One region of the Kluyvera chengduensis genome, then DNA from elsewhere that is predicted to be linked to it. Evidence: predicted binding sites of a transcription regulator. Region 1 holds the regulator's gene; each other region holds the start of a gene.
What was found. Region 1 encodes sigma-54, which starts transcription at its own class of promoters, with help from an activator protein. Its sites were predicted from a motif close to GTTGGCACANNTTTCGCTNT; they were not measured.
Positions count from the first base shown of each region.

Region 1 (3,582 bases):
GATATGCAGGGCAACATCGTCACCTTCACCGGTAACGTCGTCGTGACCCAGGGCAGTATCAAAATTAACGCCGATAAGGTTGTCGTGACCCGTCCGGCAGACCAGAAAGGCAAAGAAGTCATCGATGGTTACGGTAACCCCGCGACCTTCTACCAGATGCAGGACAACGGCAAGCCGGTAAAAGGCCGCGCCTCGAAAATGCATTACGAACTGGCTAACGACTTCGTGGTGCTGACCGGCAACGCTTACCTTGAGCAGTTGGATAGCAATATCAAAGGCGACAAGATCACCTATCTGGTCAAAGAGCAAAAAATGCAGGCGTTTAGTGATAAAGGCCGACGCGTGACCACCGTTCTGGTTCCGTCGCAGCTACAGGACAAATCCAAAGACCAGGCTCCGGCACAGAAAAAGAGTAACTAATTCGTTATGGCGACATTAACTGCAAAAAATCTGGCAAAAGCCTACAAAGGCCGCCGCGTCGTGGAAGATGTCAGTCTGACCGTGAACTCCGGTGAGATTGTGGGCCTGCTTGGGCCAAACGGCGCGGGTAAAACCACCACCTTCTACATGGTAGTAGGGATAGTTCCGCGCGATGCCGGCAACATCATCATCGACGATGAAGACATCAGCCTGCTGCCGCTGCACGCCCGCGCGCGTCGCGGCATTGGCTATCTGCCGCAGGAAGCCTCGATCTTCCGCCGTCTGAGCGTCTATGACAACCTGATGGCGGTGCTGCAGATCCGTGACGATCTGAGCAACGAGCAGCGCGAAGACCGCGCCAAAGAGCTGATGGAAGAGTTCCACATCGAGCATCTGCGCGACAGCCTGGGCCAGGCGCTTTCCGGCGGTGAACGTCGCCGCGTTGAAATCGCCCGTGCGCTGGCGGCAAACCCGAAATTTATCCTGCTGGATGAACCGTTTGCCGGCGTTGACCCGATCTCCGTTATCGATATCAAACGCATCATCGAACACCTTCGCGACAGCGGCCTTGGCGTGCTTATCACCGACCACAACGTACGTGAAACGCTGGCCGTATGTGAACGAGCCTATATCGTCAGCCAGGGGCACCTGATTGCCCACGGCACCCCGCAGGAGATCCTACAAGACGAACATGTTAAACGCGTGTATCTTGGGGAAGACTTCAGACTCTGATAGGGTAGTGGTTTACGACGTTAGCGGGAGATATTCGTTCTGAACATGAAGCAAGGTTTGCAATTAAGGCTCAGCCAACAGCTTGCCATGACGCCACAACTGCAGCAGGCAATCCGTCTGTTGCAATTGTCTACGCTGGAACTTCAGCAGGAACTCCAGCAAGCGCTGGAGAGCAACCCCCTGCTTGAGCAAACCGATCTTCACGAAGAAGTAGAGACCCAGGAAACCGTCGATAACGAAACGCTGGACAGCGTCGATGCGCTGGAAAAGCCCGATATGCCCGAAGAGCTGCCGCTCGACGCCAGCTGGGATGAAATCTACACCGCCGGTACCCCTTCCGGAACCGGGGCGGATTATCAGGACGATGAACTGCCGGTGTATCAGGGTGAAACCACCCAGTCACTGCAAGATTATCTGATGTGGCAAGTTGAGCTCACGCCGTTTACCGATACCGACCGGGCAATTGCGACATCGATTGTCGACGCGGTAGACGATACCGGCTATCTCACCGTCACGGTGGAAGACATTCATGAAGGCATTGGCGATGACGAGATTGGTCTCGATGAAGTGGAAGCCGTGCTTAAGCGGATCCAGCGATTCGATCCGGTCGGCGTCGCCGCTAAAGATCTCCGCGATTGCCTGCTGATCCAGCTTTCTCAGTTCTCTCCTACTACGCCACGCATTGACGAAGCCCGCCTGATTATCAGCGATCATCTCGATCTGCTCGCTAATCATGACTTCCGCTCGCTGATGCGCGTCACTCGTCTGAAAGAAGACGTGTTGAAAGAGGCGGTGGATCTGATCCAATCATTGGATCCGCGCCCGGGCCAATCGATCCAGACCGGCGAGCCGGAATACGTGATCCCTGACGTGCTGGTGCGCAAAGTGAATGGCCGCTGGGCCGTTGAATTGAACGCCGACAGCATCCCGCGCCTGCAAATCAACCAGCACTATGCGGCAATGTGTAACAACGCCCGTAATGACGCCGACAGTCAGTTTATCCGCAGCAACCTGCAGGATGCGAAGTGGCTGATTAAGAGTCTTGAGAGCCGCAACGATACGCTGCTGCGGGTAAGCCGCTGCATCGTAGAGCAACAACAGGCCTTTTTCGATCTCGGCGAAGAGTATATGAAACCGATGGTGCTGGCGGACATCGCCCAGACCGTCGAAATGCACGAGTCCACGATTTCGCGTGTTACCACGCAAAAGTATTTGCATAGCCCACGAGGCATTTTCGAGCTTAAGTATTTCTTTTCCAGTCACGTCAGCACCGAGGGCGGCGGCGAAGCCTCGTCCACGGCGATTCGCGCACTGGTTAAGAAATTAATTGCCGCTGAGAACCCGGCAAAACCACTGAGCGACAGTAAACTGACCACCATGCTCTCTGAACAGGGTATCATGGTGGCACGGCGTACCGTTGCAAAGTACCGAGAGTCTTTATCCATCCCGCCGTCTAACCAGCGTAAACAACTGGTCTGACACAACTGATAAGGAAGACACTATGCAGCTCAACATCACTGGACACAACGTCGAAATTACCGATGCGATGCGCGAATTTGTGAATGCGAAATTCGCTAAGCTCGAACAGTATTTCGAGAGGATCAATCAGGTCTACATTGTGTTAAAGGTGGAGAAATTGACGCACATCTCGGACGCCACATTGCACGTTAACGGGGGCGAACTTCATGCCAGCGCGGAAGGGCAGGATATGTACGCCGCCATCGACAGTTTGATTGATAAACTGGCGAGACAGTTAAACAAGCATAAAGATAAACTAAAACAACATTGATTGTCCGAGCAGTCGCCCGATATGCCCGCATACCGGGCGATGCTTAGGTGAAATTATGACAAATAACGATTCGGCTCTTCAACTGAGCAATGTCCTTAACCAGGAATGTACCCGCAGTGCTGTGCACTGTCAGAGTAAAAAACGCGCGCTGGAAATCATCAGCGAGCTGGCGGCAAAACAGCTGAGCCTGCCTCCGCAGGTGGTCTTTGAGGCGATTTTGACCCGCGAGAAGATGGGCAGTACCGGTATTGGTAACGGTATCGCTATTCCTCACGGCAAGCTGGAAGAAGATACGCTGCGCGCGGTTGGTGTATTTGTGCAGCTGGAAACCCCGATCGCCTTTGATGCTATCGACAATCAGCCTGTCGATTTACTCTTTGCGCTCCTGGTGCCGGCAGACCAGACCAAAACCCACCTGCATACGCTTTCTCTGGTGGCAAAACGTCTGGCGGATAAAACCATTTGCCGTCGTCTGCGTGCCGCACAGAGCGACGAAGAGCTGTATCAAATCATCACCGATACGGAAACCCACGATGATGCGTAATGGACATCACGTCGTACTGAGGAGAAACGGTACATGGTACTGATGATCGTCAGCGGCCGCTCAGGCTCCGGAAAATCGGTCGCCCTGCGCGCGCTGG
Region 1 is NZ_JBIQOI010000004.1:242,449-246,030, forward strand. Features, by position in the region: gene lptA (lipopolysaccharide ABC transporter substrate-binding protein LptA) at 1-420, shown strand, start outside; gene lptB (LPS export ABC transporter ATP-binding protein) at 427-1,152, shown strand; gene rpoN (RNA polymerase factor sigma-54) at 1,198-2,631, shown strand; gene hpf (ribosome hibernation promoting factor) at 2,654-2,941, shown strand; gene ptsN (PTS IIA-like nitrogen regulatory protein PtsN) at 2,997-3,485, shown strand; gene rapZ (RNase adapter RapZ) at 3,519-3,582, shown strand, end outside.

Region 2 (3,582 bases), on a different contig from region 1:
GATCACAGGAATGCCCATTGAACAAAAAGCGCGCGCGTCGGCGGGTGCTGTAAATAGCGAAACGGTGCAGTACACTGCTGGCAAATGATTTCTCAAGGGTATGAATATGACGACAATGCTGGAGGTAGCGCGACGGGCGGGCGTGTCGAAAGCCACCGTCTCCCGGGTGCTATCGGGCAACGGTTATGTCAGTCAGGAGACAAAGGACCGGGTGTTTCTGGCTATCGAAGAGAGCGGCTATCGGCCCAATCTGCTGGCGCGTAATCTGGCGACCAAAAAGACACAAACCCTGGGTCTGGTGGTCACCAACACGCTCTATCACGGGGTTTATTTCAGCGAGCTGCTGTTCCATGCGGCGAGTATGACGGAAGACCAGGGGCGACGCCTGATTCTGGCGGACGGTAAACACAGCGCCGAGGAAGAGCGTGAGGCGATTCAGTATCTGCTCGACCTGCGCTGCGACGGCATTATTATTTATCCCCGTTTTCTGAGCGTCGACGATATTGACGACATTATTCAGCAGCAACAGCAGCCGATATTAGTCATCAACCGTCGGCTGCGCCGAAATAGCAGTCACTGCGTGTATTGCGATCAAAAATCCGCCAGCCAGAACGCGGTGGAGCGATTAATCAGCCTTGGCCATCGTGATATTGCGTTTATTACCGGCTCGCTCGATTCGCCGACCGGCATTGAGCGTCTTTCCGGCTATAAAGATGCGCTGACAAAGCACGGCATTGCGGTGCGCAACGAACTGATTGTGGAAGGAAAGTGGACCCCCGCGACCGGTGCCGCCGGGGTGGATACGCTGCTTGATAGGCAGGTTAACTTTAGCGCGCTGGTCGCCAGCAATGATGATATGGCGGTGGGGGCGATTAAGCGTCTACACGCGCGCGGAATAAACGTGCCGCAGCAGGTTTCGGTACTCGGTTTTGATGACATTACCCTCGCGCCTTATATGGTTCCCGCGCTCTCCAGCGTGCGTATTCCGGTCACAGAAATGATCAAAGAGACCATTCATCGCCTTATTTTCATGCTCGACGGCGGGGACTTTAAATATCAGCAAACCTTCCCCGGTGAACTGATTGAGCGTGAATCCATCGTTCCGGGGCCGCACGCTTAGCGTCGTCAGCTGTCATCGTCATAAGTGACGATGACAGCTTATCTCTCATCACTCGTCAAAAAATATCCTTTAAAAACAGCTAAATAAAAGTTGGCTCGAATAATGCATTCTCCCGCGAATTCACTGTCATTGCTGGAGAAGTTGATGAACCGTTTCATCATTGCTGATGCGAGTAAATGTATTGGCTGCCGGACGTGCGAAGTCGCATGCGTGGTTTCCCACCAGGAAGATCAGGACTGCGCCGCGCTGACGCCGCAATCTTTCCTGCCCCGTATTCACGTTATTAAAGGCGTGAATGTCTCTACCGCTACCGCCTGTCGTCAGTGCGAAGACGCCCCGTGCGCCAACGTCTGCCCGAACGGCGCTATCAGCCGCGATAAAGGCTTTATTCACGTGATGCAGGAACGCTGCATTGGTTGCAAAACCTGCGTGGTGGCCTGCCCTTACGGCGCGATGGAAGTGGTGGTGCGTCCGGTGGTTCGCGACAGCGGTGCGGGCCTTAAAGTGCGCGCGGAAAAAGCCGAAGCCAACAAATGTGACCTCTGCTATCACCGCGAAGCGGGCCCTGCCTGTATGGAAGCCTGCCCGACTCACGCGCTGTTTTGCGTGGACCGCAGCAAGCTTGAACAGCTGAGCGCGGAAAAACGTCGTCGCGCCGCGCTCGATAGCGCCGCGTCTATCTCTCTTTAATCATCCTTATTTCTCTTTTAACAGGTCTGTTACTGATGAAAAAAATCACGAGTGTGTGCCCGTACTGTGGCGCTGGTTGCAAACTGAAGCTGGTTGTCGACAACGGTAAAATTATCCGCGCCGAGGCCGCCGATGGGAAAACCAACCAGAATGAGCTGTGTCTGAAGGGCTATTACGGCTGGGACTTCCTCAACGATACCAAGCTGCTGACCCCCCGATTAACGCAGCCGATGATCCGCTATGAAAAAGGTGGCAAGTTCACTCCCGTGAGCTGGGATGAGGCGATTCGCTATACTGCGAAGCGTCTTGGCGATATCAAAGCCAAATTCGGGCCGCGCGCCATTATGACCACCGGGTCATCGCGCGGCACCGGCAATGAAACCAACTACGTGATGCAGAAATTCGCCCGCGGCGTGCTGCACACCAATAACGTCGACTGCTGCGCGCGCGTCTGTCACGGTCCATCGGTGGCCGGGCTTCAGGACGTGCTGGGCAACGGCGCGATGAGCAACAGCATCGGCGATATCGAAAACTCCCGCTGCCTGCTTGTCTTTGGCTACAACTGCGCGGACTCGCACCCGATCGTGGCGCGCCGTGTGATTAAAGCGAAAGACAAAGGGGCCAAAATTATCGTCTGCGATCCGCGCCGTATTGAAACCGCGCGCATCGCCGACCAGCATCTGCAAATGCGCAACGGCAGCAATATGGCGCTGGTGAACGCCTTCGCCCACGTGCTGCTGGAAGAAGATCTCTACGACCACGAATACGTTTCGCGCTACACCACCGGGCTTGATGAACTGCGCGAAATCGTCAAAGACTACGCGCCGGAAGCGGTGGAATCCCTGACCGGCATTCCGGCCATGCAGGTTCGTCAGGCGATGCGCACCTACGCGGCTGCGCCGTCGGCGACCATTATGTGGGGCATGGGCGTGACCCAGTTCGGCCAGGCGGTCGATGTGGTGAAAGGGCTGGCAAGCCTGGCGCTGCTGACCGGTAACCTTGGGCGCGAAGCCGTTGGCGTCGGTCCGGTGCGTGGGCAGAACAACGTGCAGGGCGCATGCGACATGGGCGTGCTGCCCAACCAGTTCCCGGGCTATCAGGACGTGGTCGATGCCGCCGTACGCGAGAAGTTCGCCAACGCCTGGGGCATTGACGCCAGCCTGATGGACGACAAAGTTGGGGTGCGTATTACCGAAGTGCCGCATCTGGCCCTTGAAGGGAAAGTGAAAGCCTACTACATCATGGGCGAAGACCCGCTGCAAACCGAGGCGGATTTAGGCCTGGTGCGCAAAGGGTTTGAAGCGCTCGACTTTGTGGTGGTGCAGGACATCTTTATGACCAAGACCGCCGAGCAGGCGGACGTGCTGCTGCCTGCCACCTCATGGGGCGAACACGGCGGCGTCTTCACCTGCGCCGACCGCGGCTTCCAGCGCTTCGAAAAAGCCATCGAACCTACCTATAACGTGAAGCGCGACTGGGAAATTATCAGCCTGCTGGCAAACGAAATGGGTTACCCGATGCACTACGACGATAACCAGCAAATCTGGGACGAAATGCGCGAGCTGTGCCCGCTGTTCTATGGCGTAACCTACGAAAAAATGGGCGAGATGGGACACGTGCAGTGGCCATGCCCGACGCTCGAACATCCGGGGACGCCGTATCTGTACGAAGGCAATCAGTTCGCCACGCCTGACGGTAAAGGCCACCTGTTCGCGGCTCCATGGCGTGCGCCAGCCGAAACGCCGGACGCCGACTTCCCGCTGGTGCTCTGC
Region 2 is NZ_JBIQOI010000005.1:228,210-231,791, forward strand. Features, by position in the region: gene ACH1XZ_RS15220 (LacI family DNA-binding transcriptional regulator) at 107-1,120, shown strand; gene hydN (electron transport protein HydN) at 1,265-1,810, shown strand; gene fdhF (formate dehydrogenase subunit alpha) at 1,846-3,582, shown strand, end outside.
Region 2: the regulator sigma-54 is predicted to act here: its motif matches at 1,210-1,229, upstream of hydN (electron transport protein HydN).

Region 3 (3,582 bases), on a different contig from region 1:
GTGCGCTGGGCGCTCGCCTGCTCAACCGCGTTCACCACCTGATGCGTCACGAGGATGATGTCCCGCAGGTTACCGTTCACGCCAGCGTAATGGACGCCATGCTCGAACTCAGCCGTACCGGCATGGGGATGGTCGCGGTCTGTAACGAACAATCACAGGTTCAGGGTGTCTTCACTGACGGCGACCTGCGCCGTTGGCTGGTGAGCGGCGGTTCGCTGGCCGATTGTGTTAACGATGCAATGACCAAAGGCGGCGTGACCCTGCACGACCAGGCGCGGGCGATCGACGCCAAAGAACAGCTGATGAAGCAGAAAATCAGCGCCGCCCCGGTGGTGGATGACAACCACCGATTGGTCGGCGCGATTAACCTGCAAAACTTCTACCAGGCCGGGATCCTTTAATCCTTCAGCCCCAGACGCTTCGCCAGCCGGTGCAGGTTGGCGACGTCTGTCTCCAGCGCCCGGGCGCTTGCCGCCCAGTTATGTTGATGCGTCTCCAGTGCCTGGCGAATCATCTGCCGCTGAAAATGCTCGGTGGCGTCGCGCAGGTTATTAACCGTTGCCAACGGGGACGCAACTTCAGCAACCGCCGCCGTCGGTGTACTTTCCTGGAACGCAAAGTGCTGCGCCTCCAGCACCACCTCGCCGTTGCTGCGCGTGGTTGCCCGCGCCAGCACCACCGCACGGTGTACCGCGTGCTCAAGCTCGCGCACGTTACCCGGCCAGCCGTAGCTTTGCAGATGCGCCCGCGCGCCGCTGCTTAATACCACTCGCGACAATCCAAGCCGCAGCCGACACTGCTCGCAGAAGTAACCCGCCAGCAGCACCACGTCGTCACCCCGCTCGCGCAGCGGCGGCACGAAAAGCGGGAACACGCTCAGGCGATGGAACAGGTCGGCGCGGAAATTACCGGCAACCACCTCTTCGCGCAGATCGCGGTTGGTAGCAGCCAGCACGCGCACATCGACGCGTAGGCTGCGGTCATCGCCGACGCGCTGAATATCGCCATACTGCAATACGCGCAGCAGCTTGGCCTGTAGCGCCAGCGACAGCTCGCCAATTTCATCTAAGAACAGCGTGCCGTTGTCGGCCATTTCAAACTTGCCGCTGCGGTTGCTGATAGCCCCGGTAAACGCCCCTTTGACGTGACCAAAAAGCTCACTCTCGGCGACGCTCTCCGGCAACGCGGCGCAGTTCAGATAAACCAGCGGGCTGACCGCGCGCGGCGAGCCCTCATGAATCGCTTTTGCCACCAGCTCTTTCCCGGTGCCGGTTTCACCGCTTATCAGCACATTCAGGTCAGAGGCGGCGACAATCTCTATCTCTTTTTTGAGCTGCATCATGCCCGGCGACAGGCCAATCATCTGCGTCTCTTTCACCTGCTCAAAGTCGGTCGGTGCGCCCGGCAGCATATTCTGGCTTTCAAGCTGCTCAATCAGCAGGGCGTTGTTGAGCGCTCCGGCTGCCAGCGCGGCAATCAGCCGTAGCTCTTCGTCGCTGAACACATCGAACTGATCCGGCGACATACCGTCGAGGGTCAGCGCGCCAATCAGATTCTGCCCGGCGAATAGCGGCAACCCGATACAGGCGTGGACCTTCAGGCTCTCCTGACCGGGGATCAGACCATCGTACGGGTCGGGCAAATCGCTATCCGCCGGAAAACGCACCACGTCGCCCGCGCGGGCAATCGCCTCCAGGCGCGGGTGCCCTTCGAGGGTAAATCGCCTGCCGAGCACATCTTTCGCCAACCCATCAATCGCCAGCGGAATAAACTGCCGGGCGTCGTAGCGCAGCAGCGCCGAGGCATCGCACTCCAGCACCTGGCGCAGCGTGGTAATCAGACGCTGGAATCGGTCCTGATGGCCGACGCCGCGCTGAAGTTCGATAGCAATGCCCGCCAGCACATCAACGGAAAAGCTCATGGCGTACCCCTTACAGTCATTTTGACAATACATGATGTCATATTGACAATATCAAGCATAGTCATTTTGACTAACGATAAAGAGGTATAAATTAATTAATTCAATAAAATCAATAAATTAAAAAGTTGGCACGCAACCTGCAATTAGCAATACATCTTTTTTGAAAAAACGCTGAATTAATTGAGGTTGCTATGTCTATTCTGGTTAAAAATAACATTCATTGGGTTGGTCAACGTGATTGGGAAGTGCGTGATTTCCACGGTACCGAATACAAAACGCTGCGCGGCAGCAGCTACAACAGCTACCTTATCCGTGAAGAGAAAAACGTCCTGATTGATACCGTCGACCATAAATTCAGCCGTGAATTCGTGCAGAACCTGCGCGGCGAAATCGACCTCGCCGACATCGACTACATCATCATTAACCACGCCGAAGAAGACCACGCCGGTGCGCTGACCGAGCTGATGTCGCAGATCCCGGACACCCCAATCTACTGCACCGCTAACGCCATTGACTCCATCAACGGTCACCACCATCACCCAGAGTGGAACTTCCACGTGGTGAAAACCGGCGACAGCCTGGACATCGGTAACGGCAAACAGCTGATCTTCGTTGAAACCCCGATGCTGCACTGGCCCGACAGCATGATGACCTACATGACCGGTGATGCGGTGCTGTTCAGTAACGATGCCTTCGGCCAGCACTACTGTGACGAACGCCTGTTCAACGACGAAGTTGACCAGACCGAACTGTTCGAACAGTGCCAACGCTACTACGCCAACATCCTGACCCCGTTCAGCCGTCTGGTGACGCCGAAAATCACCGAAATCCTCGGCTTCAACCTGCCGGTTGATATGATTGCCACCTCCCACGGTGTGGTATGGCGTGAAAACCCAACTCAGATTGTTGAGCTGTACCTGAAATGGGCAGCGGACTATCAGGAAGACCGTATCACCATCTTCTACGACACCATGTCCAACAACACCCGCATGATGGCGGATGCGATTGCCCAGGGGATCAACGAAGTTGACCCGAACGTGGCGGTGAAAATCTTCAACGTCGCCCGCAGCGATAAAAACGAAATTCTGACCAACGTCTTCCGTTCTAAAGGCGTGCTGGTGGGGACTTCAACCATGAACAACGTGATGATGCCGAAAATTGCCGGCCTGGTGGAAGAGATGACTGGCCTGCGCTTCCGTAACAAACGCGCCAGCGCCTTTGGTTCTCACGGCTGGAGCGGCGGCGCAGTTGACCGTCTGTCTACCCGTTTGCAGGATGCGGGCTTTGAAATGTCCCTGAGCCTGAAGGCGAAATGGCGCCCGGATATCGACGCGCTGGAAATCTGCCGTCAGCACGGCCGTGAAATTGCCCGTCAGTGGGCGCTGGCTCCGCTGCCAGAAGCCACGGCAAAACCAGACGCCGCGAAAGACGCCTGTGCCTGTGCCGCTGCTGCCGCCGCCGACCTCGGCCCAAGCATGCAGTGCAGCGTGTGCCAGTGGGTTTACGACCCGGCGAAAGGTGAGCCTAATCAGGACGTTCAGCCAGGTACGCCGTGGAGCGAAGTCCCGGATAACTTCCTGTGCCCGGAATGTTCATTAGGGAAAGATGTCTTTGACGTGATGGCGACGGAGGCAAAATGAATCATGGCATCGTGATCATCG
Region 3 is NZ_JBIQOI010000005.1:236,795-240,376, reverse strand. Features, by position in the region: gene gutQ (arabinose-5-phosphate isomerase GutQ) at 1-401, shown strand, start outside; gene norR (nitric oxide reductase transcriptional regulator NorR) at 398-1,921, opposite strand; gene norV (anaerobic nitric oxide reductase flavorubredoxin) at 2,113-3,561, shown strand; gene norW (NADH:flavorubredoxin reductase NorW) at 3,558-3,582, shown strand, end outside.
Region 3: the regulator sigma-54 is predicted to act here: its motif matches at 2,046-2,065, upstream of norV (anaerobic nitric oxide reductase flavorubredoxin).

Region 4 (3,582 bases), on a different contig from region 1:
CGATCCTGCTGCACCGCGCGGCACATGCGCCCAAGGCGGGTATGGCCGATTATCCAGGTCAACAGCAGCATGCCCGCAAACGAGGCCAGCAGAATAAAGATTTTGGTGTAGGTTATCTGCACAAAGCCTTCGCCAATATGCAGACGCAGCACGCCGTCGAGCATCGTCGGCACGCCCTGTTGACGCGGCCCCTGGCTGATTTGCGCATAGTTTTGCAGGATGAGCGACATCCCGATGGCGGAAATCAGCGGTGCCAGGCGCGTCGAGTTGCGCAGCGGTTTATAGGCGATGCGCTCAATCGTCCAGCCGTAAACCCCCGTCACCACGATGGTAAACACCAGCGTGCCCAGGATCAGCAATGGAAAAGAGTGCAGACCAAAAAAGGAGAGCAGCGCCAGACCGATGGCGCAGAGATAGGCCGATATCATATACACTTCGCCGTGCGCGAAGTTAATCATGCCGATAATGCCGTAAACCATGGTGTAACCAATGGCTATCAATCCGTAGACGGAACCTAGCGTCAATCCATTGACTAACTGTTGCAGGAAGAATGTCTCCATCATCGCTCACTCATGTTGTGCCATCTATTATTGAGCGCCGGGATGGGAGCATCCCGGCGCTGAGCGTGATTCCGTCTCGTTACTCGACTTCCTTGTACTTGCCCTGGTCATCCCATTGGTAGACCACGTAATCCGAGACCTTCAGGTCCCCTTTGCTGTCCCAGGCTTTTTTACCCATCACCGTCTCAACCGGGTTGGCTTTCAGCCAGGCGCTGGCTTTTGCAGAATCAGCACCACCGGTGGCTTTGAACGCGGCGGCAATGGCCTGAATAGAGGCGTAGGAGTAGAGGGTGTAGCCTTCCGGCTCAAATTTATTGGCACGGAATTTCTCGATAACCGCTTTGCCGTCCGGGATCAGACGAGGATCTTTGCCGAAGGTCATATAGATGCCCTTGGTGTACTGCGGCCCGCCCGCGGCGGTGACCATCTCTTCGTTGACGATGCAGTCACCGGAGAAGAATTTCGCCTGCACACCCTGCTCACGCATTTGACGCACCAGCGGGCCGGCTTCCGGGTGACAGCCACCGAAGAACACTACGTCCGGCTTCTGCGCACTAATTTTGGTCACGAGGGCGTTAAAGTCTTTTTCCCCACGCGACAGACCTTCATACATCACATCCTTGACGCCACGTTTTGCCAGCGCGGCACGAGTGGCATCGGCCAGCCCCTGACCGTAGGTGTCTTTATCGTGGATGATCACCACGCGCTTGGCCTTCAGCTTATCAATAATGAAATCGCTGGCGACGCCGCCCTGCTGGTCATCGCGGCCGCACATGCGGAACATGTCGTTCATCCCGCGTTCGGTAATGAGTGGATTGGTTGAGCCTGGAGTAATGGCAAGAATACCTGCGTCGTTATAAACCTCTGATGCGGGCATGGTGGAAGAAGAGCAGAAATGACCGACGACGGCCTGCACTTTATCCTGATCGACCAGCCGGTTGGCAACCGATACGGCCTGTTTGGGTTCGCAGGCATCATCCCCCTGCACCAGCTTAATTTTTTCGCCGTTTATCCCACCGGCAGCGTTGATATCCGCTGCCGCCTGGGTGGCACCATGCCAGTATTGATCGCCATAGGTGGCGTTAGGACCCGTGAATGGCCCCGCAACACCGATGACGATATCGGCCTGGGCGGAAAACGCCGTCACCAGACAACCTGCCAACACAAGAGAAAGCGGACTTTTTATCAATTTCAGCGACATTATTATCTACCTTAGCAAAGAGGTTTATGCATAGCGGTGTGAAGCCGAACGGCTGGCGCGAGCACCAAACAACGACATCCTGACAATATCCTGCTGATAACGGCGAGGTTTCCTTACGCTTTTCAGGCCAAATCATTAAGCAAAATGGTTGCCAACTTTGCGCACCCTTGCTCGGATTTAGACAATTTTGAGTATAGAGTGCGCGTATAAGGCCTCTGCCTCGGCGCGGTGAAATTACGGCGGGGATCACATCTCCTTAACAATAAAGTACATAAATAATGCAATAGTCACGCTTTGTGCATTTTTGTAGCAAAATGGGCGGGTTATGTTAGCTGATGGTGCAACGCGGGATTTTTATGGGGCAACGGGAATAAAAGCATTCAGCCTAACCCGTTGTCTTGTCGTTGCAGTATTAGCGCGTATCTTCATTGATATCGGCGCTTTTCTTGTTCTACGCTAATAGAAAGCACACGAAGGAATGACTCCAGATACATTTTGCATCCGCAATCTTTTGTTTTAATATTTTGTTTTTACACAATAATGGCGTGAAAAATGATGATGATAACCGAGGCCGATAAACAGATCCTTTCCGTTTTTGACTTTGACGGAACGCTGACCCGGCACGACAGCTTTATCCCTTTTTTAAAATTTGCCTTCGGTCGTCGTCAGTTTGCCCGCAAGATGCTGCGCCTCGTGATCCCTTCATTGCAGTGTTTCCGTCGTCGCCTCACCCGCGATGAGCTCAAGGAAGTGTTAATCACCACTTTCCTGGCTGGCCGCGATGAAAAATGGGTGCAGGATAAAGCGGAAGCCTACTGCCAGAAGTCGTGGAAAAAGCTGATGCGCCCAGCGGGGCTTCTGGCGGTTGCCGCAGAGGTCGCAACCGGTGCCGAGGTGACGCTGTGCTCGGCTTCGCCGATGATTGTCCTGCGACCTTTCGCTGATAAGCTGGGCATTAAGCTGATTGGCACCGAGCTGGAAAGCAAAGACGGTGTATTGACGGGGCGGATCGTCGGGCATAACTGCCGGTGTATTCATAAGATTAACCGCCTTGAAGCGGTTTACGGTCCGCTCAATCAGTATCATATCCGCGCATGGGGCGATACGCGCGGGGACTATGAACTATTGGCGACGGCCAGCGATGCTCACTGGCAGCATTTCCAATCAAGCTGGTCGCGTAAGAAAAACCCAATTGCGCGGTTTCGCAGCGAGTTTATGAAAGAGTTAACCTGATTTCCCCCCGGTGAAATCACCGGGGCGCATTCATCCATTCTTTTCGTCTTCGCCCGATTTCTCCGGGAACAGCACGCTGGCAAGGATACCCAGTGCCAATACGCCCAGCACTACATAAAGGCTGGTTGTCGCGCTCAGGCTATAACCGTGGTGCCAGATATGGTCGGTGGCGTTCAGCCCCAGCTTAATCGCAATAAAGAACAGCAGCAGGATTATCGCCTTCTCCAGATGCACCAGATACTGCTTCAGCGCCTCGAGAACAAAGTAGAGCGTACGCAGACCGAGGATGGCGAACATCATCGCGCTATAGACAATCAAGGGTTCGCGACTGACGGCAATGATCGCAGGCACAGAGTCAAAAGCGAACATCACATCAGACAGCTCAACAACCGCGACGCACAGCAGCAGCGGCGTGGCATAACGCGCGGCTTTCATCCCGCGCCCCATCATCACGTCGCGGTTTTCCGGCTTGGCCAGTTCCTCATCCACTTCTTTTTGATTCAGCAAGAAGGCATGCCCTTTCAGCTTCGGCCAGATAGGAAAAAACCGTTTCACAAGGCGATACGCCAGATGCTGTGAGTAGTCCTG
Region 4 is NZ_JBIQOI010000001.1:664,326-667,907, reverse strand. Features, by position in the region: gene ACH1XZ_RS03100 (ABC transporter permease subunit) at 1-560, opposite strand, end outside; gene ACH1XZ_RS03095 (branched-chain amino acid ABC transporter substrate-binding protein) at 640-1,761, opposite strand; gene ACH1XZ_RS03090 (HAD family hydrolase) at 2,317-2,994, shown strand; gene ACH1XZ_RS03085 (TerC/Alx family metal homeostasis membrane protein) at 3,025-3,582, opposite strand, start outside.
Region 4: the regulator sigma-54 is predicted to act here: its motif matches at 1,898-1,917, upstream of ACH1XZ_RS03095 (branched-chain amino acid ABC transporter substrate-binding protein).